3 regions of the Corynebacterium sp. AOP40-4SA-5 genome follow, and region 2 is predicted to be linked to each of the others. Evidence: predicted binding sites of a transcription regulator. Region 2 holds the regulator's gene; each other region holds the start of a gene.
What was found. Region 2 encodes LexA, which represses DNA repair genes until DNA is damaged. Its sites were predicted from a motif close to CGAACANNTGTTCG; they were not measured.
Positions count from the first base shown of each region.

Region 1 (9,675 bases), on a different contig from region 2:
GCCGGGCAGTGCGAACACCCCGGCGACGGCCACCAGGCCGACACCGACGAGTACCGCCCCCAGGCTGGGTTTGAACGCCACGTGGTTTTCCTCTCCTCCGCACAGACTGCTCTGTCTACTACGCAGGAGACACTATCGCCCCACCTCCGGACCCCCGCAGCGTTCCATTCACCACGAATGGAATCACCCGTCCAGTGCGGTGAACTCCGGTACCACGTGCTCGGCCAGCTCCCCCAGCACTTCCGCCACCGGTCGCCCACCCCCGGCGAGGTGCAGCGACACGTGGTTGACCCCCATCGCCCGCTGGGACGCCAGGATCTCCAGCAACCCGCGCCGACCCGTGCGGTACCCGAAGTCGCGCCCCTCGACCGGCAGGTCGGCGTCCTGCGACAACTCCAGCCACATCGACTCGGCGAAGGGTTTGAACCGCTCGCCGCAGGACGCCCGCCAGCGGTCCACCATCACCTTCTGCTGCGGCAGCGACCGGTGGTAGGTCAGCCACCCGTCGCCGTGGGCGGCGTTGTAGTCCATGTTCTGCTGGCACGACCCCGTCGGCAGCACCGGCACCGCGCCGCCGGACGGCGTGGGCACCACGTCCGCACCCGCCATGCGCCCGCGCGACCAGTGCACCGGACGCCCCGTCGGCGCCCACGCCGCGCGCAGCACCTCCAGGTTCTCGCGGAACAGCGCGGCGCGCTCCCCCTTCTCCAGGCCGAAGGCCGGGAACTCCTCGGGGCGGTCCCCGCTGGCCACACCCATGAGGAAGCGTCCCGCGCTGAGCCGGTCGAGCCCGGCCGAGCGCTTCGCCAGCAGCAGCGGGTGCGCCAGCGGCAACACCACCGCCGCCGTCCCCAACGCGATCCGGTCGGTGTGCGCGGCGAGCCAGGTCAGGTACATGAACGGGTCGTGGACCTGGCCGACGTCACCGAAGGTCTCGACCCGCAGCGGGATGTCGCGCGCCCACACCGCGGCGACGCCGGCGTCCTCCGCCAGCCGGACGAGGTCCACCTGCGCCGCGACGTCCTGCAGGTCCGGGCCGGTCGCCCCGAGCGGCAGGGTCAGTCCCAGGGTCATCTCCCCCTCGGCGAAGGTCCTGGCGAAACCGGGCTTCACGACTAGCTGCCCAGCGCGTCCACGGACACCGCCACCAGCAGCATCGCCGCCCCCACCGCGGCACAGAACAGCGAGTCGAACTTGCGCGAGCGTACCGACAGCACGCCCAGGATCTCCCCGTCCACGATCCAGCGCAGTGCGGCGAGCACCAGCATGCCGGTGCCCACCGTCACCGTGCCACGACGCCAGCGGTCGGCCACCAGGAACACCAGCCCCACCACCATCACCAGCACGAACCCCACGACCAGCAGCATCTGCACCGTCTGGTTGAGCCGCGAGTGCGGCACCCGCGCATCGTGCGGGTTGCGCAGCAACGTCCGGCGCTCGGCCGGGGTCAGCTCGACGAGGTCGGCCTTGTCGGATTCTGCAGTGTCGGTGGTGTCGGGAGCGTCGCTCACACCAGTCGCTCCGCCCGTTCCACCACGTTGTGGACCAGGAAGGCGCGGGTCAGCGGGCCGACGCCGCCGGGGTTCGGCGAGACGGCACCTGCCACACCCCACACGTCCGGGTGCACGTCGCCGGCGAGCTTGCCGTCCACGCGCGAGACTCCGACGTCCAGCACCGCGGCGCCGGGCTTCACCATGTCCGCGGTGAGCATGTGCGGCTTACCGGCGGCGGCGACGATGATATCGGCGTCCCGGGTCTCCTTGGCGAGGTCCTTCGTCCCGGTGTGGCACAGCACCACGGTGGAGTTCTCCGTCCGACGGGTGAGCATCAGGCCGATGGGACGGCCCACGGTCACACCACGGCCGATGACCACGGTCTTCGCCCCGTCGAGCTCCACGCCGAAGCGACGCAGCAACGCGATCGCCCCGTTGGGCGTGCAGGGCAGCGGCGCCGGCTCCATCAGCACGAGCTTGCCGAGGTTCACCGGGTGCAGGCCGTCGGCGTCCTTCGCCGGGTCGATGCGCTCGAGCACCGCGTTCTCGTCCAGGTGCTTCGGCAGCGGCAGCTGCACGATGTAGCCGGTACACGCCGGGTCGGCGTTGAGCTCGTCGATCACGGCGTTGAGCTCCTCCTGCGAGACGTCCGCAGGCAGGTCGCGCCGGATGCTGTTCACCCCGATCTGCTCGCAGTCGTGGTGCTTCATCTTCACGTAGGAGTGGCTCCCCGGATCGTCGCCGACGAGGACGGTGGCCAGCCCCGGCGTGACCCCCTTCTCCTTCAGCGCCGCCACGCGGCGGGTGAGGTCCTCGACGATCTCGTCGCGGTACAGTTTGCCGTCAAGCTTGGTCGCATCAGTCACCGCACCATTATGGCACCCTCAGCGTCCGCCCGGGAACCCCGCCTGCCGCCACGCCTCGTAGGCGGCGACGGACGCCGCGTTCGACAGGTTCATGCTGCGCCGTCCCTCCTGCATCGGGATGCGCACCTGCCGGGTGATCCGTGGGTCCGCGAGCGCCTCGTCCGTCAGGCCGGTGGGCTCGGTGCCGAAGAGCAGGACGTCCCCCGGTTCGTAGTCGACGTCGGTGTACCAGGTGTCGGCGTGGGCGGTGAAGGCGAAGACCCGCGCGCCTGCGGCGCCGGCGAGTTCGTCCAGCGCCGCGTCCAACGACGGGTGCACCTGCACGTCGGCGAGGTCGTGGTAGTCCAGCCCGGCGCGCCTGAGGTGCTTGTCGTCGAAGTTGAAGCCCAGCGGCTCGGCCAGGTGCAGCGAGGCACCGGTGCCGGCGCACAGACGGATCGCTGCCCCGGTGTTGCCGGGGATAGCCGGGTGCTCGAAGAGGATGCGGCAGTACGGGGTGTTCTCGCTCACTGCTCCCACCAGGCCTTCAGCGTGTCGGTGAACCAGGACAGGTCGTGGACCCCGGCCATCTCCCGGGCCGAGTGCATCGACAGCAGCGGGATACCGACGTCGACGGTGGGGATGCCGAGCCGGGTGGCGGTGATCGGCCCGATGGTCGAGCCACAGGGGACGTCGTTGTGGCCGGCGAAGACCTGGTCGGGGGCCCCGGCGGCACGGCATGCCGCGCGCCACGCCGCGGAGGTGGCGGCGTCGGAGGCGTAGCGCTGGTTGGCGTTGACCTTCAGCACCGGGCCGCCGTTGACGACGGGGCGGTTGACCGCGTCGTGCTTGCCCGCGTAGTTCGGGTGCACGGAGTGGGCGGCGTCGGCGGAGACGCAGGACGACCGGGCGAACATCGCCCGGGTACCCTCCACGTCCGCCCCCAGCGCCGTGGAGGTCCGCGTCAGCACGTCCTCGAGCACGGGTCCGGCCGCGCCACTCGTCGTCGCGCTGCCGACCTCCTCGTGGTCGAAGGCTGCGAGCACCGGGACGACCCCGTCGACGTCCTCCGCCGAGAGGAAGGCCTCCAGGGAGGTGAAGACGCTGCTGAGGTTGTCCATGCGCCCGGCGGCGATGAAGTCACCGCGTGCACCGAAGACCTCGCCGCGCTGGGCGTCGACGGTGATCAGGTCGTGGGCGAGGATGTCGTCGGCGTGCACGTCGGGCACGTCGAGCGCACCGGCGACGACCTCGCCGATCGTCGGCGAGCCGTCACCGACGGCGAACACCGGCTGCATGTGCTGCTGCCGGTCGAGGGTGAAGCCGCTGTTCACGCTGCGGTCCAGGTGGATGGCCAGGTGCGGGACGCGCAGCACCGGGGCGGTGCGCACCAGGTGCTCGCTGCCGTCGGCGAGGACGACCCGTCCGGCGAGCCGCAGTTCGCGGTCCAGCCAGGCGGGCAGGATGGCCCCGCCGTAGACCTCGACGGCGGCCTGACGCCACCCTCCGGGCCCGACGATGTCGCCGACGGGCTTGAGTTTCAGCCCCGGGGAGTCCGTGTGGGAGCCGACGATGCGGAACCTGTCGGCCGTCCCCTCGGGGACGCGCCAGGCCAGCACCGCCCCACCGCGCACGATGTAGTGCCCGCCGGGTGAGGCGTCCCACGTCTCCTTCTCGTCCTGCCGGTGGAAGCCGGCGGCGGCGAGCCGGGACGCCACCTCGGCGGCCGCGTGGTAGCTGCTGGGGGACGCGTCAATGAAGTCAATAAAGTCGAGATAGTCGGCGGTGCCTGTCATGGCCACCAGTAAACCACCCGTCACGGACACCGACACCGTCGGCCCTGCAGTAAGACGAACATGTGTTCGATCGATTCGCCTTTCCGTCGTTTCATGTCCGGGGCCCTTGATAGCGTGATCGACATGACGGACACCACACCACCGCCACCACGTCACGGCTTCCGGGAGGACGCCCACTTCCTTCGCCAACTCGACATCGTCGCCAACGAGCTCATGGGGGACCTCGGCCACCGCCCCCACTGGTCGGTCGAGGTCGACACCTCCCCCGCCGTGAGCGCGACCCGCCGCATGAACGTGGCAATGCTCGACCTCGCCCGCGCCTCCACCCCGCTGGACGACGCGGACGTCACCGAGCACTACTCACGCCTGCAGGCGCAGACCTCCATCACCCGCGGACGTGCGGAGACCTTCTGCGACGTCGGGCTGCTCTGCCTGCGCATGCCGCGTCTGTCCGTGCACCTGGGCCGCGGCATGCTCGGCTACGACCATCTGCGTGTCCTGGCCCGTGCCGCCGACGGCGTCGCTCAGGACGACCCCGCACTCCTCGCCGAGGTGGAGACGGCACTGATCAAGGTACTCACCCCGCGACGCGACGAGCAGGCCATGCCCGGTCCCCGCACGCTGTACAACCGGATCGCCAAGGCCATCGACGACGTCGACGAGCTCGCCCGCCCCCTGGACCCGAACGCCGCACCCACCACCGCCGAGCGGCCGCGGCGTCAGGTCAACGTGGACACCTACGACCAGGAGACCACGGCGATCACCGCCGTCCTGCCCGCCGTCGAGGCCGAGGAGTTCCTCACCGTGCTCGACGCGGTCTGCCGGGACCAGGGGTGTTCCCGCGCGGACGCGATGATGCACCTGGCCCGCGGCACCGCGGAGGTGAAGGTCACGCTCAACCTCTACCGCGACATCGACGGCGCCACCGCCGCCACCGACTCCGGCCACTGGCTGGACGCGATGGCCACCGAGCAGTTCATGGAGCGCGTCACCCACCTGCGCGTCGCCGGGCACGACCAGGTGGAGTCCTACGTCCCCACCGCCCAGATCCGCACCTTCGTCCGCGGCCGCGACGGCACCTGCCGCTTCCCGGGCTGCGACGTCGCCGCACCGAACTGCGACCTCGACCACGTGCGGCGCTACGACCACGACGACCCCGCCGCCGGCGGACCCACCGACACCCGCAACCTGCAGTGCCTGTGCCGCGCCCACCACCTGCTCAAGACCCTGGGCTGGTGGGACCCGACCATCGCCGGCGACGGGACGGTGATGTGGACCAGCGTCGACGACGGCCACACCCTCGTCACCGAACCCTCCGGCCCGCTCGCCGGCTACGCACGCACCACCTTCGCCGAGCGGGCGTCGCGGCGCTACGCCGTGGTCCGGGAGCACAACACCGGCGGGTTCCACGACGACGGGGCGGAGGTGCCGTTCTGACACCGGAGGGTATAACGGACGCATGAACTTCTCACCTCCCCTGTCCCCGACCGTGCTCGAGGAGCTGCGCGACTCCGCCGTCGGCGACCGGGCGCGGCGCATCGCGCGCAACGCCGTCACCGCCGCCGACGTCAACGCCGTCGCGCTCAACCGAGACGCCGTCACCGCCCTGGACCCCACCACGGAGGTCAAGCTCGACCGCCTCGGCGTCTCCGACCAGAAGCAGTCGGGACGCTGCTGGATGTTCGCCGCCTACAACGTCTTCCGCCACCGCGTGGCGGAGGACCTCGGGGTGAAGGAGTTCGAGTTCTCCCACACCTACCTGCAGTTCTTCGACAAGATCGAGAAGTCGAACCATGTGCTGCGCTCTCTGGAGCGGCAGTTCCGCGACGGCGTCACCGACCTCGACGACCGCACCGTCGCCGCCCTGCTGCAGGGCGCGGCGTCCGACGGCGGGCAGTGGAACTACTTCACCAACCTCGTCGCGAAGTACGGCGCCGTGCCGTCCTACGCCATGCCCGAGACCTTCGCCTCCGGGCGCACCCCGCAGCTGGACGGACGCCTGCGCACCGTCCTGCGCCGCGGGGCGTTGCGCCTGCGCGACGCCGTCCTGGCCGGTGAGGCCGCCGAGCCGGTGATCGAGAAGACGCTGGACGACGCCTACCGCGTCACCGCCATCCACCTCGGCGTGCCGCCCACGGAGTTCACCTGGCAGTACCGCGACTCCGACAACGGCTTCCACCGCGGCGGCACCTACACCCCGCTGCAGTTCGCCGCCGAGATGCTGCCCGATGACCTAGACAGCTACGTCAGCGTGGTGCACGATCCGCGCCACGAGGCGGGCCGGGCGTTCAGCATCACCCACGAGAACAACATGTGGGACACCCCGGACTTCAGCTACGTCACCGCCGGCGTCGACACGCTGCGCCGGCTGGTGAAGGACAGCCTCGACGCCGGGGAACCGGTGTGGTTCGCCTGCGACGTCAACCGTCAGTTCGTCGCCACCGCCGGGGTGTGGGACGCCGACCTGCTCGAACTCGACGCCCTCTACGGCACCGACTCCGCCACCACCAAAGCCGAGCAGATGGACACCGCCGAATCCCGGCTGACCCACGGCATGGTGTTCACCGGCTACGACCGCTCGCCCTCCGGCGAGGTGCGCTGGCGTGTGGAGAACTCCTGGGGCACCAAGAGCCACGCCCAGCACACCGAACTCGCCGGCGGCGGCTACGGCACCATGGCCGACAGCTGGTTCGCCGACAACGTCTTCCAGGTCGTCGTTCCGCGCCGGCGCCTCACGGACGACCTGCCCGACGACCTGACAGACGCTGTCGCCGCACTCGACCGCGGCGACACGACCGACCTACCGATCTGGGATGCGATGGCCTGATGACTACTACCGCAACAACCTCCGCCGCACTCGACCCTGCACGTCTGGCCGCCCTCGGCGACGACCTGCGCGCCGACGCGTCCTTCCGCATGGCGCGCAACGCCGCGACCGCCACGAACGTGGAGACCGTCACCCTCGACCGCGACGTCCTGTCCACCACGGACAGCTCCACCTCGGTGAAGCTGGACTCCTGGGCCGTCGCCGACCAGAAGAAGTCCGGGCGCTGCTGGATCTTCGCCGGGCTCAACGCCCTGCGCGGCGACGTCATGGAGACCACGGGCGTCAAGGACCTCGAACTCTCCCAGACCTACCTGCACTACTGGGACAAGCTGGAGAAGGCCAACCACTTCCTCGGCGCCATGGCCGGGCTCGCCGACCGTGACGTCGAGGACCGGACCGTGCAGCACCTGCTCGCCGACCCCGTGGAGGACGGCGGGCAGTGGAACATGTTCGTCGCCCTCGTCGACAAGTACGGTGCGGTGCCGAAGTACGCCATGCCCGAGACCCGGTCGTCCTCCGACACCCGGGCGATGAACCGCGACCTGTCGACCGCGCTGCGTGCCGGGGCGTCCCGCATGCGCGCGGACGGAACGGACGTCACCAGCGTCCACCGCGAGACCCTCGCCGACGTGCACCGCATCCTCACCGTGCACCTGGGCACCCCGCCGCAGCGGTTCGTCTGGCAGTACCGCGACGCCAAGGGCGAGTTCCACCGCGTCGGCGAGCTCACGCCCCGCCAGTTCGCCGACCGCTACCTGCCCGGCGACCTCGACGGGTACGTGTGCGTGGTCGACGACCCCCGGGCGTCCTCCCCGAAGGGGGAGCTTTTCACCGTGGACCAGCTCGGCAACGTCGTCGGCGGCGCGCCGGTGACCTACCTCAACGCACCCGTCGACGTGATCAAGGCCGCCGCCCTGGAGGCGCTGCAGGACGGCACACCGGTGTGGTTCGGCTGCGACACCGCAGCCCAGTCGCACCGTGAGCGCGGCGTCTGGGACGCCCACCTGCACGACTACGAGGGCTTCTACGGTGTGGACCTGGACCTCACCAAGGAGCAGCGCCTGCTCACCGGCGAGTCCCAGATGACCCACGCCATGGTCCTCACCGGCGTGGACGTCGACGAGGCGGGTCGTCCCGTGCGCTGGCGCGTGGAGAACTCCTGGGGCCCGAAGGCCGCGGAGAAGGGCTTCTGGACGATGAACGACAACTGGTTCGACCAGTACGTCTTCGAGATCGCCGTGCACCGCGACCGCCTGCCGCAGCAGTACCGCGAGGCGTTGGACGACACCCCGCACGTCCTGCCCGCCTGGGACCCGATGGGCGCACTGGCAGGTCAGGGCAGCTAGGTCAGCTGGTGGCCGGAGAGGAAGGCCCACACCTCGGTCGTCGCGTCGAGTGAGTAGGACGTGGCCTCGGCGGAGTCCGACGCCGCGCCGGACTCCCCGGACGCGTCGCCGGGCCAGGTGTGCCCGCCGTCGCCGACACGCAGGTGCACCACCGAGGTGCCCGGTGAACACATCGGCCACTGCTGACGACGCACGTCGCCCGCCAGCGCCGTGGTCACCGGCGTGCTCTGGCAGTGGTTCATCGCCGCGACGTCCTCCACCAGGTCACGGGCGGCCATGTAGACCCCGCCGTGGCGGGAACCGCCCTGGTAGTTGATCGTCTCATCCTTCGTGCCGTGGATCTCGAGGAAGGACGGGGCGCGCCCGGCGTCCTCCACGCAGTTCGTGCGCGTCCCGCTGTAGTACGCGCCGGCGACGGAGGCGACCGCGGCGAAGAGGCGCGGCTCGCGGCAGGCCAGCTTCGCCACCATGCCACCGCCGTTGGACATGCCCGCGGCGTAGATGCGCGAACGGTCCACGTTGTAGGTGGTGTTCAGCGCGGCGAGCATGTCGCGGGTGAAACGGACGTCCTCCCCGTCCTTCGTCCGCGAGTACGGCGCGCCCTCCCAGGAGTCGCCCACGCCCTGCATCGAGACGGTGATCACCTCCATCTCGTCGAAACCGGAGTAGTTGTGGAAGCCCTGGGCGGTCTCCCGGTACCCGTGGTAGGCCAGCAGGACCGGGTAGGACTTCTCCGGGTCGTAGTCGGCAGGCACCGACAGGATGCCCTCGCGCGTGCGGTTGCCGCTGCTCAGGGTGATCTTCTTCGAGTTGCCGGGGGCCGGACCATCCAACCGGGGGCCGTTGCCGAGCTCCGCCTCCGCGGCGGTGGGCACGATGCTCTCCGAGGCGGCGACCGCGTTCTCCCGCGCCGTCTGCTCCCGGTAGCTCTCCAGCGCAGCGTTGTTCTCGCCCGCCGGGGCGTGCCCGACCCACACCAGGGCGCCGACCATCACCGTGGCGGTGAGGACGGCAAGGGACCTGGTGATCCGGCGGCGCACCGGACGGGCCTCGTCGACCTGATCCGACAGTGGTTCAGGGACGGGGCCCGCGGTCCGCTGGACCGGGGCGGGGTCGCCGGGCTGCTGCGGAGTGGACTGATTCACTCCCCCATTTCTACTGGTCAGGACGCACGGAATCAACCAGGCCACGCCGTCGGGTGACCACCGTCACTGCAAAAACTTTGAACTTCACAACGAAAGGTTTCTTCCGTTATAGGCTCAACCGCATGACGCACTTCACGAGAAGGATCCTGAGTTGCACGGTCGCGGTCTCCACCGCCCTGACCGTCGGACTGTCCGGTGCCGTCGCACAGGACCTGAGCTGGCC
Region 1 is NZ_JBQSWS010000001.1:111,781-121,455, reverse strand. Features, by position in the region: gene ACT3S3_RS00585 (extracellular solute-binding protein) at 1-81, opposite strand, end outside; gene ACT3S3_RS00580 (TIGR03571 family LLM class oxidoreductase) at 184-1,113, opposite strand; gene ACT3S3_RS00575 (DUF3017 domain-containing protein) at 1,116-1,511, opposite strand; gene ACT3S3_RS00570 (bifunctional methylenetetrahydrofolate dehydrogenase/methenyltetrahydrofolate cyclohydrolase) at 1,508-2,359, opposite strand; gene ACT3S3_RS00565 (tRNA (cytidine(34)-2'-O)-methyltransferase) at 2,378-2,869, opposite strand; gene ACT3S3_RS00560 (M18 family aminopeptidase) at 2,866-4,134, opposite strand; gene ACT3S3_RS00555 (HNH endonuclease signature motif containing protein) at 4,258-5,571, shown strand; gene ACT3S3_RS00550 (aminopeptidase C) at 5,594-6,961, shown strand; gene ACT3S3_RS00545 (C1 family peptidase) at 6,961-8,307, shown strand; gene ACT3S3_RS00540 (alpha/beta hydrolase family esterase) at 8,304-9,452, opposite strand; gene ACT3S3_RS00535 (lipase family protein) at 9,575-9,675, shown strand, end outside.
Region 1: the regulator LexA is predicted to act here: its motif matches at 4,190-4,203, upstream of ACT3S3_RS00555 (HNH endonuclease signature motif containing protein).

Region 2 (9,675 bases):
GTACCGGGTCACGGCGTCGGATCGTCCTCGCCACGAACATCGCCGAGACGTCGCTGACGGTGCCGGGGATCAAGTACGTGATCGACACCGGCTACGCCCGGATCTCGCGTTACTCGCACCGCACGAAGGTGCAGCGCCTGCCCGTCGAGGAGATCAGCCAGGCGTCGGCGAAACAGCGATCGGGCCGTTGCGGACGTACCTCCGACGGCATCGCCGTGCGCCTGTACTCCGAGGAGAACTTCGAGGCACGGCCCGAGTTCACCGACCCGGAGATCCTGCGTACCCACCTCGCCAGCGTGATCCTGTCGATGACCGCCCTGGACCTCGGCGACATCCGGGAGTTCCCCTTCCTGCAGCCTCCGGACTCCAAGTCGGTGCGCGACGGCGTCCAGCTGTTGCGCGAACTCGGCGCACTGGCCAACGAGCCCAAGGAGAAGGACAAAGAGAAGGAGAAGGGCAAGGACGGCGGCCCGACTCTCACCGACATCGGGCGCGACATGGCGCGCATCCCCACCGATCCCCGTCTGGCGCGCATGTTGTCGGCCGCCCACGCCAACGGCGTTCTGGAACAGGTCGCCGTCATCGTGGCGGCACTGAGCATCCAGGACGTCCGCGAACGTCCTGCCGAGCACCAGGCCCGCGCCGACCAGCTCCACGCCCGGTTCGCCGCGAACTCCGACTTCATCTCGGTGCTGAAGCTCTGGAACTACCTCCAGGCCCAGCGCCGGGAGCTCTCCGGCAACAAGTTCCGCCGGCTCTGCCGCGACGAGTTCATCCACTACGTCCGCGTCCTGGAGTGGATGGATCTGGTCCGTCAGCTGCTCACGGTCATCCAGGAGCTGCGGTGGAAGATCCCCAACGTGCGCCACTTCCGTGAGCTGACCTTCGACCTCGGCGACCAGGACGCCGAGACGGCCACGAGTGGTCTCGGGAAGCGCGAGGCGACGTCCGTCGACGAGACCGAGGTCCACAAGTCGCTGCTGACGGGTCTGCTGACCAACGTCGGTATGCGCCAGGGCAACTCCCGCCAGTTCACCGGCACCCGCAACACCACATTCGTGATCCACCCGTCCTCGCATCTGTCGAAGAAACCGCCGCAGTGGGTCATGGCCGCTGAACTGGTGGAGACCTCCCAGGTGTTCGCCCGCACGGTCGCCCCGGTCGTCCCCGAGTGGCTCGAGGAGGTCGCCCCACACCTGATGCGCTACTCCTACGCGGAGCCGTTCTGGTCCAGCAAGCAGGGTGCGGCTCTGGCCATCGAGAAGGCGTCGATGCTCGGCCTGCCGGTCATCGCCGACCGCCGGGTCAACCTGTCGAAGACCGATCCGGAGGCAGCGCGCGACATGTTCATCCGCCACGCGCTCGTGGAGGGAGACTGGCGCAGCAACCACCGCTTCTTCCGCCACAACAGTGAGCTGCTGGACGAGGTCGGGCAGCTCGAGGACAAGGCACGACGCCGGGACATCGTCGTCGACGACGACACCCTCTACAGCTTCTACGATGCCCGCCTCCCGTCCTCGGTGGTGTCGGCCGCCCACTTCGACTCCTGGTGGAAGAAGGCCCGGCAAAACGACCCACACCTGCTCGACATGACCCCGGAGGCGCTCATCGGCTCCGACGGTGCCGCGGCAGAGGCCCGGGAGTTCCCGGACACGTGGCGCCAGGGGGCGATGCAGTTCGACCTCACGTACGTCTTCAGTCCCGGCGATCCAGCCGACGGCATCACGATGCGCATCCCGTTACCGTTGCTCGCCGGTGTCACCGACACCGACACCCGGTGGCTGGTGTCAGGCATGCGCGAGGAACTGTGCATCGCACTGATCCGCACGCTCCCCAAGCCGTTACGCACCTCGGTCGTGCCGGCCGGGCAGTTCGCCCGGGCCGCGCTGGAGCGCATGACCCCCTATGACGGCCCCGTCGACCAGGCGTTGGCTGATGCGTTGCGCTCGCTCGGCGGCACGGGGATCAGCCCCTCCGACTTCGACTGGGACCGGGTCCCGGGCCACCTGCGGATGACCTATGCCGCGGTGGACCGTCGGGGCAAGGTCATCGCGACCTCGAAGGACCTCGGTGAACTGCAGGACGACCTGGCCGGCGAGATCACCCAGTCCATCGCCTCCGCCACGGCACGCTCCTCCCGCGGGTCGAACGGCGCGTCCGGGGGCGCCGCCCCCACCCCGCAGGACTCCGCGTCCCATGGCCCGACGAAGAAGAAGGGCCGGGGACGACGCGGCGGAAACGGTGCAGGGGGTACCGGTGGTGTGCTCGCCCGTTCCGCGAGCTGGAGCAGCGACGGCATCGGGGTCATCCCCGAGTCCGTCGAGACCGTGGTGGACGGCCAGACCACGTCGGCCTACCCCGCGCTGGTCTCGGCGGGCAAGGACGGCGTCGTGCTGAAGGCCTTCCCCACCCCGCAGGCGGCGGCGGGCCAGCAGTTCTCCACGGTCCTGGAGATGATGGTGGCGGCCTGCCAGGTCTCCACGAAGCAGATGGTCAAGGGACTGCAGTTGCGCCAGCGTGTGGCGGTGGATACCTATCCGCACGGCGGCGCGGACGCTCTGGTGGACGACTGCCGGGTACTGGCCTGTCGAAACCTGCTCGAACAGTACGGTCCGGTGATCCGCGATCCGGAACGGTGCGCCGAGGCGGTCAGCGCCGCGAGGGACCGCGGCCCGGGACTGGTCCGCCAGATCTTCGTGGCGATCACCCCGGCGGTCCTTGCCGTGGCGGACATGTCGCAGGAGCTCTCGGCGTGGGACGGGGCTGCCATCGAGGACATGAAGGCGCAGCTGGAGTTCTTCCTCGGACCCCACCAGGTGGCCAAGAACGGCGTGGAACATCTTCGTCACGTACCCCGGTACGTTGCAGCGATGCAGTCGCGCCTGGAGATGATGGAGTCTGACCCGGACCGGGAGGAGGACCTCGACGACCAGGTCAGGGAGTGCCTCGAGGCGGTCGAGGAGGCCCGGCGCCGCCTGCCGGCGATTCGGGCGGCCTCGTCGCAGTTCAAGGATGTCCTCTGGCTGGTCGAGGAGTTCCGGGTGTCGCTGTACGCCCAGAACCTAGGTACGTCGCGTCCGGCGAGTGTCGCCCGGGTGCGTAAGGCACTGGCGAAGATCAGGTAGCCCCGGGGGAGGGCTACCCGGTCGCGTCGCTTCGCCGCTCCTGGAGCGCCCGGATCTCCTTCTCGAAATCCTCGGTCGACCGGAAGGACTTGTAGACCGAGGCGAACCGGAGGTAGGCGACCTCGTTGAGGTTGCGAAGGGGCTCCAGGATCGCCAGGCCGATGTCGTCGGCGGCGACCTGCGAGCCGTGGGAGGCACGCAGTGACTGCTCGACGTCGTGGGCCAGGATCTTCAGGTCGTCCCCGGAGACCTCGAGGCCCTGGCAGGCGCGACCGACTCCCCTGATCACCTTGTCGCGGCGGAACTCCTCGGTGACGCCACTTCGTTTGGTGACCAGCAGCACGGAACGTTCCAGGGTGGTGAACCGGGTCTTGCAGGAGAGGCATTCGCGGCGGCGGCGGATAGCGGAGCCTGATTCCACCGTGCGGGAGTCCACGACCCGGGAGTCCTCGGAACGGCAGGCTGGACAGAGCACGGTGTTCTCCCTTGCGGAGGTCGTCAGGACGGTAGGTGTTCCCACATGCTACCCCCGCCCCCGGGCGGAACCACCGTCGGCCGACGGGGCCGGTCAGTAGACCGGGATGACCACGTCCCGGTTGCTCACCCGGGAGTCCCCGTGGTCGCCGTCGCCACCCAGCTCGCTGACGTCGTTGAGCGAGGCGATCCTCGCCACCGCATCGCCGACGCTGGCCCCGTGCACGTGCTGCTCGGCGATCTCCGCCAGACTCTGGCCCTCGCTCACCGTGACGGTGGTCGTCCCGGTCGGGGTCACGGTGTCCTCCTGCGGGCCGGTGACCGCCGGCGAGACGGCGAGGAAAGCCACCAGTGTGGCCAGCGACAACACGGTCATGCCCGGGGAACCCACGACCATCGACGCACGACGCCGCATTCTTGCGTACCGGGAGGTCGGCTCGAACGGACGTTCAGCAATTCTGCCCTGACGGAGGTACCGCTTCCGTTGCACGACCGAGGGGGTCCGGACCGATCCTTCCCCCCAGGTGTTCGAGAAACCATCCATCTCCGACCCGGACCACTCCGGACGCCGATAGACGGGACGGCGGAGACCGGACCGACGACTTTCAACCGACATCGTGCTCATGACAACCCTCTTTCCGTGGAAGCAGACCGGATTCCCGGCTTCAGACAAGGACCATGACAGCACCGCGGACGGACATCGACTGATTCCGACGGCACATTCTTCGTCCGTGTGTTCGAAGTTCTGTATCTGCACCCGAAGGTAGCACGGGTGTTCGATGATGTCCACAGCCTTCCCGAATTTTTCGAACACCCTGACCAACGATGTCCGTTCGGTCATGTAAGGTCGGGGACACGACCGGTACAACGAGTCCAGGAGTGGGTCAGATGTCAGAGAAGCAGAAGTCCTCCGTGGGAACCACGGCAGGCAAGCGAAAGCGGGCGAAGGTCACCGAGGCAGGTGCCGCGCTCGACGCAAAGGGGAGGGAGAAGCTTTCCGACCGTCAACGGCGCATCATGGACGTGATCAAGGACGCGACCCGGTTCCGCGGATACCCGCCGAGCATCCGCGAGATCTGCGACGCGGTCGGGTTGAACTCGACCTCGTCGGTGTCCTACCACCTGCGCGAGCTCGAGCGTAAGGGGTACCTGCGCCGCGAGGACAACAAGCCGCGCGCGGTCGACATCAGGGACTTCGAGGACGAGGTCGACAACCGTCCGGGGCCGAAGCCCGCCAACGCCGGCGGTCCTGCGGGGATGCCGGAACCGTCCTTCGTCCCCGTCGTCGGCCAGATCGCCGCCGGTTCGCCCATCCTGGCCGAGGAGCACGTCGAGGCCCACTTCCCTCTCCCCCAGGAACTCGTCGGCGGCGGGGAGCTGTTCCTGCTCCAGGTTGTCGGTGAGTCCATGCGCGACGCGGGCATCTTCAACGGCGACTGGGTCGCCGTGCGCTCCCAGAAGGTCGCCGAACTCGGTGACTTCGTCGCCGCGATGATCGACGGGGAGGCGACGGTCAAGGAGTTCCAGAAGGACGACGCCGGCGTCTGGCTGCTCCCCCACAACGACCTGTTCGAACCCATCCCGGGTGACAACGCCGACATCCTCGGTCGTGTGGTCGCGGTGCTGCGAAAGATCTAGGCACCCCGCAAACCCCACGTAGATAGGCGAAACCCCCGGACAGTCTCCGTCAGAGGCCTCCGGGGGTTTCGCGTGGGTACAGGGTGCGCTAGAGCCCCAGCACGGCTGCGGCGGCGGCCTTGGCCTCCTCGGCACCGTCGGCGTCCAGCGCGGCGGCGGCCATCTCGCGGCACACCGCGAAGTCCACCTCGCCCAGCTGTGCACCCACCGCGGCGAGTGCGGGCGGTGCCGCGGACAGCGAGGTCACACCGAGACCGGCGAGCACGCAGCCCAGCACCGGGTCCGCGGCAGCCTCACCACAGACCCCCACGGCCGTCTTGGTCACCGCACCAGCGCGGCAGGTGGTGTGGACCAGGCGCAGCACCGCGGGCTGCCACGGGTCGGTCAGGTGTGCCAGCGACGCCGACATGCGGTCCGCCGCCATCGTGTACTGGGTCAGGTCGTTGGTGCCGATGGACACGAAGTCCAGGTAGGGCATCATCTTGTCCGCCATCAGCGCAGCCGCCGGAACCTCGATCATCGCGCCTGCCACGAGGCCACGCTCGTGGCACAGCTCGGCGAACCACTTCGCCTCGTAGACGGTGGCGACCATCGGCGCCATCACCCAGGTCTGGGCCGCGGAGTCCTCACGGCCGGACAGCTTCAGCGCCAACGCGATGCCGTCGAGCTGACGCTCGAGGAGCTTCTGGTTCGTCCGCGCGATCCGCAGACCGCGCACGCCGAGGGCGGGGTTCTCCTCGGTCTCCGCCATCACGTAGGGCACCGGCTTGTCCGAGCCGGCGTCGAGCGTCCGGATCACGACCTTGCCCTCCGGGAACGCGGAGAGGACCTCGGCGTAGCGCCGCGCCTGCTCCTCCACGGACGGCTCGGTGGTCTCGCTGAGGAAGCCGAGCTCGGTACGGAACAACCCGATCCCCTCGGCCACGGACTCCGCGGCCTGGCGGGCGGCCGCGCCGTCCTGAACGTTGGCCAGCAGCTGCACCCGGTGGCCGTCGGCGGTCTGTGCCGGGCCGTGCCAGCCACGGACCTTCGAGGCCAGCTCGGCGGCGGCGGTGACCCGTTTCTCCACCTCCGCCGGGTCCACGCCGGTCTCCACGGTCCCCGCCGCACCGTCCACCAGTACCTCGGTGCCGGCACTCACGCCGCGCAGGTTACTCCCCACCGCGACGATGCACGGCAGGTCGAGCTGGCGGGCGATGATCGCGGTGTGGCTCGTCGCACCACCCTTCTCGGTGACCACGGCGATGATCAGCTCAGGGTCCAGCGTGGCGGTGTCGGCCGGGGCGAGGTCGTCGGCGAACAGGATGTGGGGGGTGTCGACGTCCGGAATGCCGGGTTCGGGCTCCCCCCGCAGCTCGGCGATGACACGGTCGCGCACGTCCATCAGGTCGGTCACACGCTCGGCCATCACACCGCCGGCCTTCAGGAACATCTCCACGAAGTCGTCGGTGGCCTGACGGACCGCGTACAGGTTCGTCTGACCTCCGTTGACGGACTTCTTGACCTTCTTCGCCCAGGCACGGTCCTTGGCGATCGCCACCGTCGCCTCGAGCACCTGGCGGGCATTGCCCTCCACGGTCTGCGCGCGGGAGGTCAGGCGCTCCGAGACGGTGTCCACCGCGTCGACGAAGGCCTGGTACTCCGCCTCACGGTCGGCGTCCCCGACCGTCTTGTCCGGGCCGGGCAGCTCCGGACGGTCGGTGACCCACGTGACCGGTGCGAAGACGGTTCCGGGAACTACGGACTTGCCCTTCAGGACGACGGGCTCGCCGTCCGAGGGGGCTGCCGGGGGATTCGTGTCTGCCATAGTGTCTGGTCTCCCACAAATTTTCAGATCGCACGACCTGGTGGACGTCGATGCAACTACCAAGGTCATCTACCGAGGTCTTTTACCGAGGGTCCGACCCCGCGGGGTCGAGGTACGAACGTGATGGACAGGTTCGCCGACCACGATACCCTCTTTCACCCACCCCCCGGGGTCACCCGCCGGGCCATACCCACCCCCGAATCGGCGTTCATCCCTGCGCCACCCCATACAATGCACATCATGAACTCTGAGGAACGTCGCCGCCAGATCGCGTCACTGACCGCGGTCAACGGGCGTGTCACCGTCGTGGAGCTCGCAGAGCGGTTCGCGGTCACCCCTGAAACCATCCGCCGTGACCTCACGGTACTCGACAACGACGGTGCACTGCACCGCGTCCACGGCGGCGCCGTTCCCACCAACACCTTCCAGACCCGTGAGACCCCCATCGAGCTGCGCAGCACCACCTCGACCGAGGCCAAGATCAGGATCGGACGCGCCGCGGCCGACCTCCTGCCGCGCACCGGCACGGTGTTCCTCGACGCCGGCACCACCACCGCGATGCTGGCGCACGCCATCGCCGAGGCAGGACGCCCCGACGACAACCCCTACCGGGGGTTGACGGTGCTCACCAACTTCCTCCCCCTCGCCGTCCGCCTGTCGGCGGCGGGCCTGTCGGACGTCCAGCTCATCGGTGGTCACATCCGCCCCATCACCCAGGCTGTGGTCGGTGACATCGCGTTGCGCACCATCGGTGTCCACCACGCCGACCTCGCCTTCATCGGCACCAACGCCCTGTCCATGGACCACGGCCTGTCGACCGCGGACGCCGAGGAGGCCGCCGTGAAGCGCGCGATGATCGCCAACTCCGACCGGGTCGTCGCGATGTGCGACTCCACGAAGTTCGGCCGCGACTACCTCGTCAGTTTCGCCAACGTGCCGGAGATCGACGTGCTGGTGACCGACGACGCCGCGCCGCGCCAGTATCTAGAGGCCTTCTCCTCCGAGGACGTCAACGTCGTCACGGCATAAGAGGCGGGACGGTCGTGACGGCGCGATCCGGCACAGTTCGGCTACGCTGTCAGGGAGGGCACCACACGCCGGGCACTGCCGGCGGTCAGCGCCCGACCATCATGATCGACGACCTGATAAGGACATTCACAACCATGGCCTCCACTACCGTCACCGTCGGCTCCACCGTGGGCCTGCACGCACGTCCCGCCACCATCATCGCGGAGGCGGCTGCCAACTACGACGACGAGATCCTGCTCTCCCTGCCCGGGGAGGACGACGAGGAACCGTCGGACGCATCCTCCTCGCTGATGATCATGGCCCTGGGTGCCGAGCACGGTGACGAGGTGACCGTCTCGTCCGACAACGCCGAGGCCGTGGAGGCGATCGCCGCGCTGATCACCAAGAACCTCGACGAAGAGTAGGAACAGCGTCGACGGGGGCACCCGTCACCGCAGTCGAGTCCGGCCCCGACACCTGCACGGCAGGTGTCGGGGCCGGTTCTGTCTGGCGCGGCCTCTAGTTGTGGGAGAGGTAGTCCCGCACGGCGGGTTCGCGTCCCTCCCCGACGTTCTCGAACAGCCACCGCAGCAGCGGGTAGCCCACGATGATGCCCACCGAGCCCCAGGCGATGCCCTCGAGCTCGAGCGAGCCGATCTGCAGGGTGAGGTTGCCGATGCCGGCGATCAGGGCCACGGCCGCGGCGGACAGGTTCACCGGGTTGGTCAGGTTGACGTTGTTGTCCTGCCAGATGCGGATACCCAGCAGGCCGATCATGCCGTAGAGCACCATCGTGGCCCCGCCGAGCACGCCGGAGGGGATGGTGTTGATCACGGCACCGAACTTCGGGACGAAGGCCAGCACCATCGCGGTGACCGCGGCCACCCAGTAGGCGGCGGTGGAGTACACCTTCGTCGCCGCCATCACCCCGATGTTCTCGGCGTAGGTCGTGGTGCCGGACCCGCCGAAGCCGCCGGCCAGGGTGGTCGCCAGACCGTCACCGATCAGTGCGGGCCCGGCCTGGTCGTCCAGGTTGCGCTTGGTCATCCCTGCCACGGCCTTGACGTGTCCGACGTTCTCGGCGATGAGCACCACCACGACGGGCAGGGTCAGCAGGACCGCACTGACGTGGAACTCGGGGGTGTGGAAGTCCGGCAGACCGAACCACGCGGCGTCGGAGATGACCTCGCCGGCGTCGTCGGAGATGTTGCCGGTGACCACGGCGAACACCCAGCCGACGACGACACCGATGAGGATCGCCAGCCGGCCGACCATACCGCGTCCGGCGACGGTGATCACCAGGACGGCGAACAGGGTCACCGCGGCGACAAGGGGCTGCTCCTGGAAGTTCGCCGTCGCCGCCGGGGCCAGGTTCAGGCCGATCAGCGCGACGATCGCACCGGTGACCGCCGGGGGCATGACCGCGTCCAGCACGCGCCGTCCGGCGGCCTTGACCAGGACACCGACCAGGATCAGCACGATTCCGGCGACCATCACCCCGCCGAGCTGGGCGGCGAAGCCCTCCGCCTGGGTGGCGGTCAGCGGGGCGATGAAGGCGAAGGAGCTGCCCAGGTAGGACGGCACCCGGTTGCGGGTGATCAGCAGGAACAGGATCGTGCCGAT
Region 2 is NZ_JBQSWS010000009.1:77,473-87,147, reverse strand. Features, by position in the region: gene hrpA (ATP-dependent RNA helicase HrpA) at 1-3,125, shown strand, start outside; gene nrdR (transcriptional regulator NrdR) at 3,139-3,600, opposite strand; gene ACT3S3_RS07485 (hypothetical protein) at 3,694-3,975, opposite strand; gene lexA (transcriptional repressor LexA) at 4,488-5,237, shown strand; gene ptsP (phosphoenolpyruvate--protein phosphotransferase) at 5,326-7,044, opposite strand; gene ACT3S3_RS07470 (DeoR/GlpR family DNA-binding transcription regulator) at 7,285-8,073, shown strand; gene ACT3S3_RS07465 (HPr family phosphocarrier protein) at 8,208-8,477, shown strand; gene ACT3S3_RS07460 (uracil-xanthine permease family protein) at 8,572-9,675, opposite strand, start outside.

Region 3 (9,675 bases), on a different contig from region 2:
ACGGGCCCAGGCGACCGAGGCCCTGATCGCGTCGGCCCTGTCACCGATCTCACGGAGGTCCACACCCGTGTTTCCGCCACGGGCCGCGAGCTCCCCGCGGGCCCCGGCGAGGACCTCGGAACGGATCGTCGCCGGGTCCTCGTCGCGTGGATTGTCGTCCGTGACGACGACCAGGTCGGCGACCTTCGCCGCCTCGGAGCCCATCAGCGGACGCTTCTCGTGGTCACGGTTGCCACCGGCGCCGAGCACCACGCCGACCCGCCCACCGTGGCCGGCCCGCTCGATCTGGTCGGCGAGGGTGGACAGGGCCGCGGCGACGGCACCCGGCTTGTGGGCGTAGTCCACCAGGACGAGGAAGTCATCGGGGTAACGCGAACCGTCTGCCTCCACCGTCACCGACTGCATGCGGCCCGGGACGCGGACGTCGCCGAGCTTCGCGGCGACGGTCTCCTCCGTCTCCCCTGTGCCGCCGGCGGCCGCCACGCAGGCCAGCGCCACCGTCGCATTGGCGACGTTGAAGGTGCCGGGCAGGGAGACGGGGAAGGTCACGTCCTGACCAGCGTGAACGGCGGTGACGTGCTGCAGACCGTCGGTACCGACCTCCACCGAGGACACCGACCAGGTCGCGGCGTCCTGCCCGTGGGCGCCGGTGGTCGACACCGTGACCGGCGAGGTGCCGCTCGCCGAGAGCGTGCCGGCGAGGCTGCGGCCCCACTCGTCGTCCACGCAGACCACCGCCGCCGGCAGCCCGGCGCCGGGATCCTGCGGGGTGGTGAACAGCAGGGACTTCGCCTCGAAGTAGTCCTGCATCGTGGGGTGGAAGTCCAGGTGGTCGCGGCTGAGGTTGGTGAAGGCGGCGACGTCGAAGTCGACACCGCGCACCCGTCCCATCACCAGCGCGTGCGAGGACACCTCCATGACGACGTGCGTCACGCCCTCGTCGCGCATCCGGGCGAACAACGCCTGCAGCGTCGGTGCCTCCGGGGTGGTCAGCGAGGTGGGCACCGCGGTGCCGTTGATCCGGGTACCGGTGGTGCCGATGAGGCCCACGCTGTGGTCGTCGAGCAGCATGCGCTCGACCATGTACGAGGTCGTGGTCTTGCCGCTGGTTCCGGTCACCCCGATCACGGTCATCGACCGGGAGGGGTGGCCGTTGATCTCCGCCGACACCGGGCCGAGCCACGCACGGCAGTCGTCGACCACCAGCACGTCGGTGGTCACGCCGTCGGCGCGCAGCACCTCCAGGCCGGCCTCGTCGGTGAGCACGCTCGCGCCTGCGGACTGGTCCGCGTAGGACGCACCGTGCGCCCGGGTGCCGGGCACGGCCATGAACATGCCGCCGGACGGCACCGAGCGCGCGTCGATCGCCGCGCCCGCGACGACGGTACCGGCGGCAGCACTGGAGTCACCAGGGTCACCGCTCTCGCCGAGCGCCACCAGGCGCCCTCCTGTCAGTTCCGCGAGTGCGGACAGGGTGGGTGGTTTCACGCTCACTGCGCCTCCAACGTCAGTCGAGGTGCGGCCTCCGGGGAGAGCGGCACATTGTAATGGTCGAGCAACCAGGACGTGATGTCCCGGAACAACGGGGCGGCGGACTGTCCGCCACTGCCGTCGGTGCCCCGCTCAGGGTCGTCGAGCATGATCGCCACGACGAAGCGGGGGTCGTCCGCCGGCGCGATGCCGGCGTAGGTGATCCAGTAGTCCGAGTTCGAGTAGGCCCTCGTCTCCGGGTCGATCTGCTGGGCGGTACCGGTCTTTCCGCTGGTCTGGTAGCCCTCGATGCCCGCGGTGGGAGCGGTGCCCTGCTGGACGCCGCTGGGGTCGGACTGGTTGACCGCGCGGAACATGTCCACCACGCTGCGTGCCGTCTCCGGGGAGACAACCTCCACCGACTCCGGCTCGTCCTGCGGGATCTCGTTGCCGGAGGCGTCCGTGGCGGACTTGATGATGCTGGGAGTCACCCGCACACCGTCGTTCGCCATGGTCTGGTAGATGCTGGCCATCTGGAGCAGGCTCATCGACATGCCCTGGCCGATCGGCAGGTTGGCGAACGTGCCGCCCGACCACTGGGAGAGGTCGGGGACGTACCCGCTGGTCTCACTCGGCAGGCCCAGGTCGGTGGCCTGGCCGATGCCGAACTTCTGCACGTAGTCCCAGAAACTCTCCTCGCCCACCCGGTCGGCCAGCATCAGCGTGCCGACGTTGGAGGACTTACCGAAGATACCCGTGGTCGTGTACGGCACCACGCCGTGGTCCCAGGCGTCCTTCACCGTGACACCGGACATGTCGATACTGCCCGGTACCTGCAGGACCTCGTCCGGGGTGGTCTTGCCGTCCTCGATCGCCGCCGCGGCGGTGATCACCTTGGCCACCGAACCGGGCTCGTAGGCGTCCTGCACCACACGGTTACCGAAGACCTTGCCGTCCTCCAGCTGCTCGTCGATGTTGCCCTGCGGGTTGATGGTGTCGGACGTGGCCATCGAGACGACCTCGCCACTGGCCGAGTCGAGCACCACCGCCGAGGCGGAGTCCGCCCCGGACTTGTCCTTGGCCTGCTGCACGAGCTGCTGGATGTAGGTCTGCGCCTCCAGGTCGAGGGTGAGCTCGTAGGCGTCCCCGTCGACGGCCGGGTGACGGTCACGGGTGGACCCCGGGATCGCCAGACCGTTGGCGCCGACGTCCACGGTGCGCGAGCCGTTCGTGCCCTGCAGGCGGGAGTCCTGGGCGAGCTCCAGGCCGAACTGGCCCTCGTTGTCGCGGCTAATCTTGCCGACGACGTTCTGGCCCACCGCACCGTTCGGGTACTGACGGATGTCCTGGCGCTCCACGGTGATCTCCGGGTACTCCGCGCTGACCTTCTCCGCGACGTCCGGGTCGACGTCGCGCACCAGCACCTCGTAGGTGGAGTCGGAGTTGAGCTTGTCGAGGATCTCGTCGGACTTCACCTCCGAGGCGGTGGAGGCCTCGTCAGACTCCGACTCCCCGGACTGGGCGTCCGACTCCTCCAGCAGACCGGGCAGACCGTCGGCGATCTCCTTGATGCGTTCCTCGGGCTCCGACACCCCCTCCGGGTCGAGGTCGTGGCGGTCCTGCATGAAGGACTCCAGCAGGTGCGGGTTCACCGACAGTGAGCGTGCCTCCATGGTGTAGGCCAGCCGCTGTCCGTTGCGGTCCACGATGTCTCCACGGTGGGCGGGTTCGGTGATCACCGCGGTGCGCTGCTCACTGGCCATCGCCGAGAGTTCCGGCCCCTTGATCAACTGGACCCACACGAGCCGCAGCAGCAGGGCGAGCACCAGGATGACGACGATGATGAGCACCACGGCGCCGCGGCGTCCGAAGCTGCCGACACCGATGTCGAGGGTCCGCCAGGAGTTGCCGGGCACACCCCCCTGGGCCGGACGGGACTGGCGTTGCGGGGGTCGCTGACCTCGGTTGTCGCGCCCGGCGTGCCTACTCCGGTCCCTGTCCTGGGCCAATGTGACCTCTCCCTTCCGCGAAGCTCAACACAAGATCGTCTCGACCGGGCCCCTGACGACCCGCAGCGAATGCATGCCGTCCATTGTCGTGCCACGGACACCACACCCGGGGCATTGGACTCCGGGCGTGTCTTTGAAGTGTCTCAGTAGGGAAGCTCTCCGGTCGAGGCCGCACCGTTGTTCTGATCGGCGGGAGCCCCGTCGTCATTACCGTTGTTGCCGGTGTTGCCGTCGTTCCTGTCCTCCAGCGCCTGCGGGGCGAGCCCCGGGACCTGGTCGGTGGCGTCGGGGTCACTGGTGGGACGCTGGGCGGTGACCTCACCGTTGATGTCGGTGATCGGCAGCGTGGAGCCGGAGTCCGCCGCGCGCAGCTCGTTGACCTCGTCACCGTCGACGTTCAGCACGCCGGCCTGCGCCGGGGCGACCATACCCAGGCGGGATGCCTCGGCGGCGATGCGCTGGGTCGAGGAGGCGTCCTCGACGTCGCGGTGGAGCGACTCGAGCTCATTGGACAGCGACGTGCTCTGCTCCTGGGCCTCGGACAGCTGGAAGGACTGCTCGGTGGTCTTGCCGGACAGGTACATGGCGAACGCCACACCGGCGACGAAGATCAACAGCAGGACGACCCACGTCCGGACGACGGAACGTTCCTTCGCCGTGGGCACCGACACGCGCCGACCGCGGACGGAGACCTGCTGGCGCGAGCCGCGGCGGCGCACCGGACTGCTGTGCGTCTGCCGGCGGTCGAGGCTGCTCGGGCCCGAACCCGACCGACCGGTGCGGACGGCGCCGTGGGCGCCCGAAGTGCCGTGGTCGTCGCGTCCGGTCGAACCGGAGTGCTCGCGGGTGCGCTGACGGGCTGCGGTGGCGGTGCTCATCTGGTTCCTCGCTGTGCGTCTCGGTGGGTGTTCTGGGAGTTCTGGATGCGGGTGACGGCCCTGACACGGACCGGCGCGGCCCTCGGGTTCTGCTCGATCTCGACCTCGGAGGCCTTCTCTGAACCACGTGTGACCAGTTCGAAGTCGGGGGCGAACTCCGGGAGCGCCACCGGCAGGCCCGGCGGCGTGTGATCCACCGTCAGGTCGGCGAGCGCCTTCTTGACGATGCGGTCCTCCAGGGACTGGTAGCTCATGAAGACCGCCACGCCCCCGACGTGCAGTCGCGCCGTCGCCTCGGGGATGACCGCCGCGAGGGAGTCGAGCTCGGCGTTGACCTCGATCCGCAACGCCTGGAAGGTGCGCTTCGCCGGGTGCCCACCGGTACGTCGCGACGCCGCCGGGATCGTTCGGTAGAGAAGCTCGACCAGGCGGGCCGAGGTGGTGAACGGCTCGACCTCACGCTCGCGCAGCACCGCCGAGGCGATCTTGCCGGCGAAGCGCTCGTCCCCGTAGGTCTTGAGGATCCGGGCCAGGTCGCCGTGGGCGTAGGTGTTGAGGATGTCCGCGGCGGTGACGGGCAGGTCCGGGTCCATGCGCATGTCCAGCGGCGCGTCCTGCGAGTAGGCGAACCCGCGGCCGGCCTGGTCGAGCTGCATCGACGACACACCCAGGTCGAAGAGGTAGCCCGAGACCCCGACCTCACGGGCGGTGGCGGGGATCCTCCCCTGCTCCACCAGGGTGTCGATCGCGTCACCGAGCCCGTCGAACCGGGTGCGGTAGGCGACGAACCGCTCGCCGAACCGGGCGAGGCGCTGCTCCGCCTGGGCGATGGCGGCCGGGTCGCGGTCGAGTCCGACGACGACGGCCTGCGGGAATCGTTCGAGGAAGACTTCGGTGTGGCCACCCGCGCCCAGGGTTCCGTCGACGATGACGGGGGTCTCGGGCGCCTGCCCGGAGTCCGTGCCCGTGCCGACGCCCTTGCCGACCAGGTCGACCATGCGGTCGCGCATGACCGGGACGTGCCCGTGCTCGCCAGAGACGCGTGGCTGCTTCTCGTCGTCGGCGACGGTCATCGGGGTGGTCCTTTCTTCAGGGGCGCTCGTCCGGTCCTGTTGTCTTCACGTGGTCATCGCAACGCCGCCGGGACTGTACACGGGGCCTCACCTGCACGGGCCAGGTTTGATGTCGGGGAAGTACATCAAAGTCAAGGTCGTCCGCGCAGATGAGGGCCGGCACACAGTCCCACCGGCGTCGCGGGGCATACGGCGGAGGGCGGGCGGTAGCTCAGATGATCCCGGCGAGGGAGTCGTCGTCACCGTCGGCGAAGTCCGACTCGTGTTCCGCCAGGTAGGCGTCCCACGCTTCGGCATCCCAGATCTCGATGAAGTCGACGGAGCCGATGACCACGCAGTCCTTGTTGAGTCCCGCGTAGTCCCGGTGCCCCGCAGAGAGGGTGATCCTGCCCTGCTTGTCGAGCTCCTGCTCGTCGGCGCTGGCCGCCAGGTTCCTGACGTAGGCCCTCGCCTGCGGATTCGACCGGGAGGCTGCGGCGGCTTTCGACGCGCGCACCTGAAACTCCGCCTTCGTGTGCACGGCCAGGCTGTGATCCTGACCGTTGACGACGACGAGGCCGTCCGACAGCTGCTCACGAAACTTGGCGGGAAGGGTCAGCCGACCCTTGTCGTCAAGCTTCGGGGTGAAGGTGCCGAAGAACATGTCGGCTCCCTCCCCCGGCCATCCCGGGCATCTGAAATGTTGTTGCCGTATGCGATCTCTGTGAAGTTGTCCCGGGGACCATTGTGCCCCAGTGCGCCCCACAGTACCCCACTTCCAACCACACTGACTAGCCCATCAGTCACACAAGACCACAGAAGTTGCATCTCATGCCGGAGACCTGAAGATAGCCTCGACACTGCAGGCGCGTGAACTGCAGATATAAGAACAGGTGCATGGTGGGGGAAGGTGGGGGAAGTTTTCGTAGAACTCACTGGGAGCGCCCGCAGGCCCGTGTCGCCGGAGCGCAGACAGGGCAGAACGAGGGACTTTAGGCACGCCAGAGCCCTGCCGAGGCGCATCGGGGTCGACACCCACCGGGCCGGGTGGAGCAAAGTGGGGAAAGCGTGGTGACACACGACAACAGCGGGCGGGTCCGATCAATGATCGGACCCGCCCGCTGGCGGTGTGTGCGGCAGGTTGCTGGTCTCCCCTGACCGGCGGCCTACTGCGGCTGCCTACTCGAAGCGCTTACGGAAGCTGTCCTCCATACGGTCGGCGACCCCGCCGCCGGAGGACCCGGAGCCCTGCTTGCCGGAGGAGGGGTTGGCCTTCACCTTGCCGTTACCCGACCCGGACGGCCCGCGGAAGGCCAGCAGCCCGCCGCCGAACATCACGAGGAACCCGACAACACTGAGGCCCACGAACCACAGGCTGTTCTGCGAGAGAGCGATACCGGCGATCAGCAGACAGACGCCGAGGAGGAAAACCCCCACAGAGCGGATCCCGATATTGAAGCCACCGCCGACGGAGGTGTCCCCGGCTGCCTGCCGGGCGAGGTTGGGGTCGTCGGCAATCAGCGCCTGCTCGATCTCCTGCAGCATGCGCCGTTCCTGTTCCGAAAGTGCCACGATCGTCCTCCCCTGAGGTGTCGGGTGTAGATGTTGACGGTTGTTCTGTCTCTACCGTGTTAACGCACAAGGAGTGAGAAAAGTTCCGCCTCGATGTCCACCAGCCTACCCCAGGGTGAACACAGACCTGTCACGCTACCTCGGGGAGGTATCCGACCATGCCCCGGACGGCGTCGAGGAACTCGCAGGCATCGTGGTAGACCTCGGCCACGGTGTGCTCCCCGAGGTCCGGGACCAGGCCCATCTCCACCTGCGCGACCAGCCGGGCGTGCGGGGCGAAACGGTCGCACCACCGCTCCATCTCCTCGTCACCCGCCAAGGCACGGACCTTCTCCCAGGCACTGCCCGGGGGCAGCCGGCGGCGCTTCTTCCGGGCGAACTGGATGACCGCCCCCGCCGCACGGAGTGCAGCCCGGTAGGCCCACGTGAGCCGCTCCTCCCGGACCAGGTCGGTCCTGCTGAGCTCCAGCAGACGTTCCGCCTCGATGACGAACGTCTCGGGCAGGACCGCCCCACCCCGGCGCGACCGCGCCATCCTCGCGACATTGTCGCCTGCTCCCTGAACCATGACCGCCTCCTTACGTCCCGTTCCACGTTGCGATGATGCACCTGAAACTACGGGGCACCCCGGACACGAAACTGGCGACCGGAACTATACTCGAACAGATGTTCTAGTTTCGGGGAATCCGCCGTCCCTCCTCCCCTGGTTTGCCACAATGGTGGGGTGAACGACGACCTCCGTATCAGTGTGTGCCCCCTGTCCGCCCAGGACTACGTGCGGAGGATCGACCAGCTCGTCGACATCCACCTGCGGGCCATGGACTACCCTCCGGAGACCTTCAGCCAGCGCCGTCAGCTCTGGATCGCCAACGCCCGGAAACCCGGGTTCCGCTGCGTCGTCGCGCTGACCCATCCGGCACACTCCACCCCGGACCCCGGCAGCTCGCGGCACCGCGCGGTGGGCGTGGCGTACGGATTCCCCGGCGACCTGCACAGCTGGTGGTACCGGGAGGTCCACCGTGGGCTACGGACTGCCGGCAGCACGCCCGATGAGGCGGACGACCTGCTCAGCGACTACGACGAGATCTCCGAGGTCCACGTCCACCCCGACTACCAGGGGCACGGCACCGGCCGGGCGATGTTGGACGCCCTGCTCCCCCATCTCCACAGCCCCGTCGCGTTGCTCTCCACCCCGGAGGTTCCCGACGAGTCCAACGCGGCCTGGTCGCTCTACCGGGCGGCAGGTTTCGGGGACCTGCTGCGTGACTTCCGTTTCGGCTCAGACCCCCGCCCCTTCGGCATCCTCACCCTCCCCAGGCGCTGACGCCCCCGACGGCACCCCGTCAGCGGACCATGTCCTGCCCGAGCTCCGGGCCCCAGGCCGGTGCCATGCCCAGGTTGTGCAGCACCTCCTGGGTGGCGCGCACGTTGTTCATCGTCATGAAGTGGAGGTCGGGCGCGCCCTCGGCGATGAGCCGCTCCGCCATCCTCGAGGTCACGTCGATGCCGGCCTCACGGATGGCCGCGGCATTCTTCACCTCGTCACCGGCGGCCGCCCTGGTCAGCTCATCCTCCAGCAAGGCCGGCAGCGACGCCCCCGCCAGCTCCATCTGCCGGCGCACGGAGCGCAACGACGTGATCGGCATCAGACCCGGGATGATCGGCTTGGCCCCGTGCACCGGGTCCGCCGCCGCCAGCCGGTCCCGCAGACGCAGGTAGTGGTCGACGTCGAAGAACATCTGGGTGATCGAGTAGCTCGCACCCGCCTGCAGCTTCTGCAGCGTGTAGCGGGTGTCGTTCTCCAGGCTCCCGGCACGGTAGTGCCCCTCCGGGAAGGACGCGATGCCGATGTCGAAGTCGGAGCACTCCGGCATCGACCGCACGAGCTCGATCAGTTCGTGGGCGAAGTTCAGCCCACCGTCGACCGGCGACCAGTCACCCGTGGGGTCACCCGGCGGGTCGCCGCGCAACGCCAGCAGGTTCGTCAGGCCCAGGGAGGCGAACTCGCGGAGGATGTCGCGGAGCTCCTCCTCACGGTGGTCCACGAGGGTGAGGTGCAGCAGCGTCGTCAACGGCTTGACCGACAGGCGGGATGCGACGCGCTCGGTTCGTTCCCGGCTCGAACCGCCGGCACCGTAGGTGACGGACACGAAGCTGGCGCCGAGGTCGTGGAAGGCCTCCGCGGCGGACCAGAGGCGTTGCTCCGCGTCGTCGTTGCGCGGGGGCATGAACTCCACCGAGAAGGGCACACGTCCGGGCGTACCCCACTTGAGGGTGTCTGCGACGGCGACCTGCAGGCTCGCCGGGGCGGGGCGGTGAGTTTCGCGGTGAATTTCGTTGACCATAGCGCCCCATCCTAGAAGACCACCCGGCGTCTCGGGCAGGTCGAGGTCCGCTTTCCGCGCACCGGTCCCTACTATGGGGATGAATCACCCCGTCCCCTACTTCTTCACGTTACGGAGGCACCCCCCGATGGCCGACGCCGCCCCGACGCCGACCTGGCACGTGGACAGCCCGCTGTCCGACGTCCCGCCGGTCGTCGACGCCACCCTCACGGACTTCCTGGCCGCCAGGCACGCGGAGTTCGACGGCATCGACCCCGTCATCGAGCAGGGCATCAACGAGCTCTCGGCGTTCATCGTCGGCGGTAAGCGACTGCGTCCCCTCTTCACCTGGGCCGGGGTGCGTTGTGCC
Region 3 is NZ_JBQSWS010000003.1:70,378-80,052, reverse strand. Features, by position in the region: gene ACT3S3_RS02615 (UDP-N-acetylmuramoyl-L-alanyl-D-glutamate--2,6-diaminopimelate ligase) at 1-1,494, opposite strand, end outside; gene ACT3S3_RS02610 (peptidoglycan D,D-transpeptidase FtsI family protein) at 1,491-3,386, opposite strand; gene ACT3S3_RS02605 (hypothetical protein) at 3,623-4,357, opposite strand; gene rsmH (16S rRNA (cytosine(1402)-N(4))-methyltransferase RsmH) at 4,354-5,430, opposite strand; gene mraZ (division/cell wall cluster transcriptional repressor MraZ) at 5,642-6,073, opposite strand; gene ACT3S3_RS02590 (DUF3040 domain-containing protein) at 6,589-6,981, opposite strand; gene ACT3S3_RS02585 (SAV_6107 family HEPN domain-containing protein) at 7,112-7,549, opposite strand; gene ACT3S3_RS02580 (GNAT family N-acetyltransferase) at 7,706-8,305, shown strand; gene ACT3S3_RS02575 (methylenetetrahydrofolate reductase) at 8,325-9,326, opposite strand; gene ACT3S3_RS02570 (polyprenyl synthetase family protein) at 9,454-9,675, shown strand, end outside.
Region 3: the regulator LexA is predicted to act here: its motif matches at 7,641-7,654, upstream of ACT3S3_RS02585 (SAV_6107 family HEPN domain-containing protein).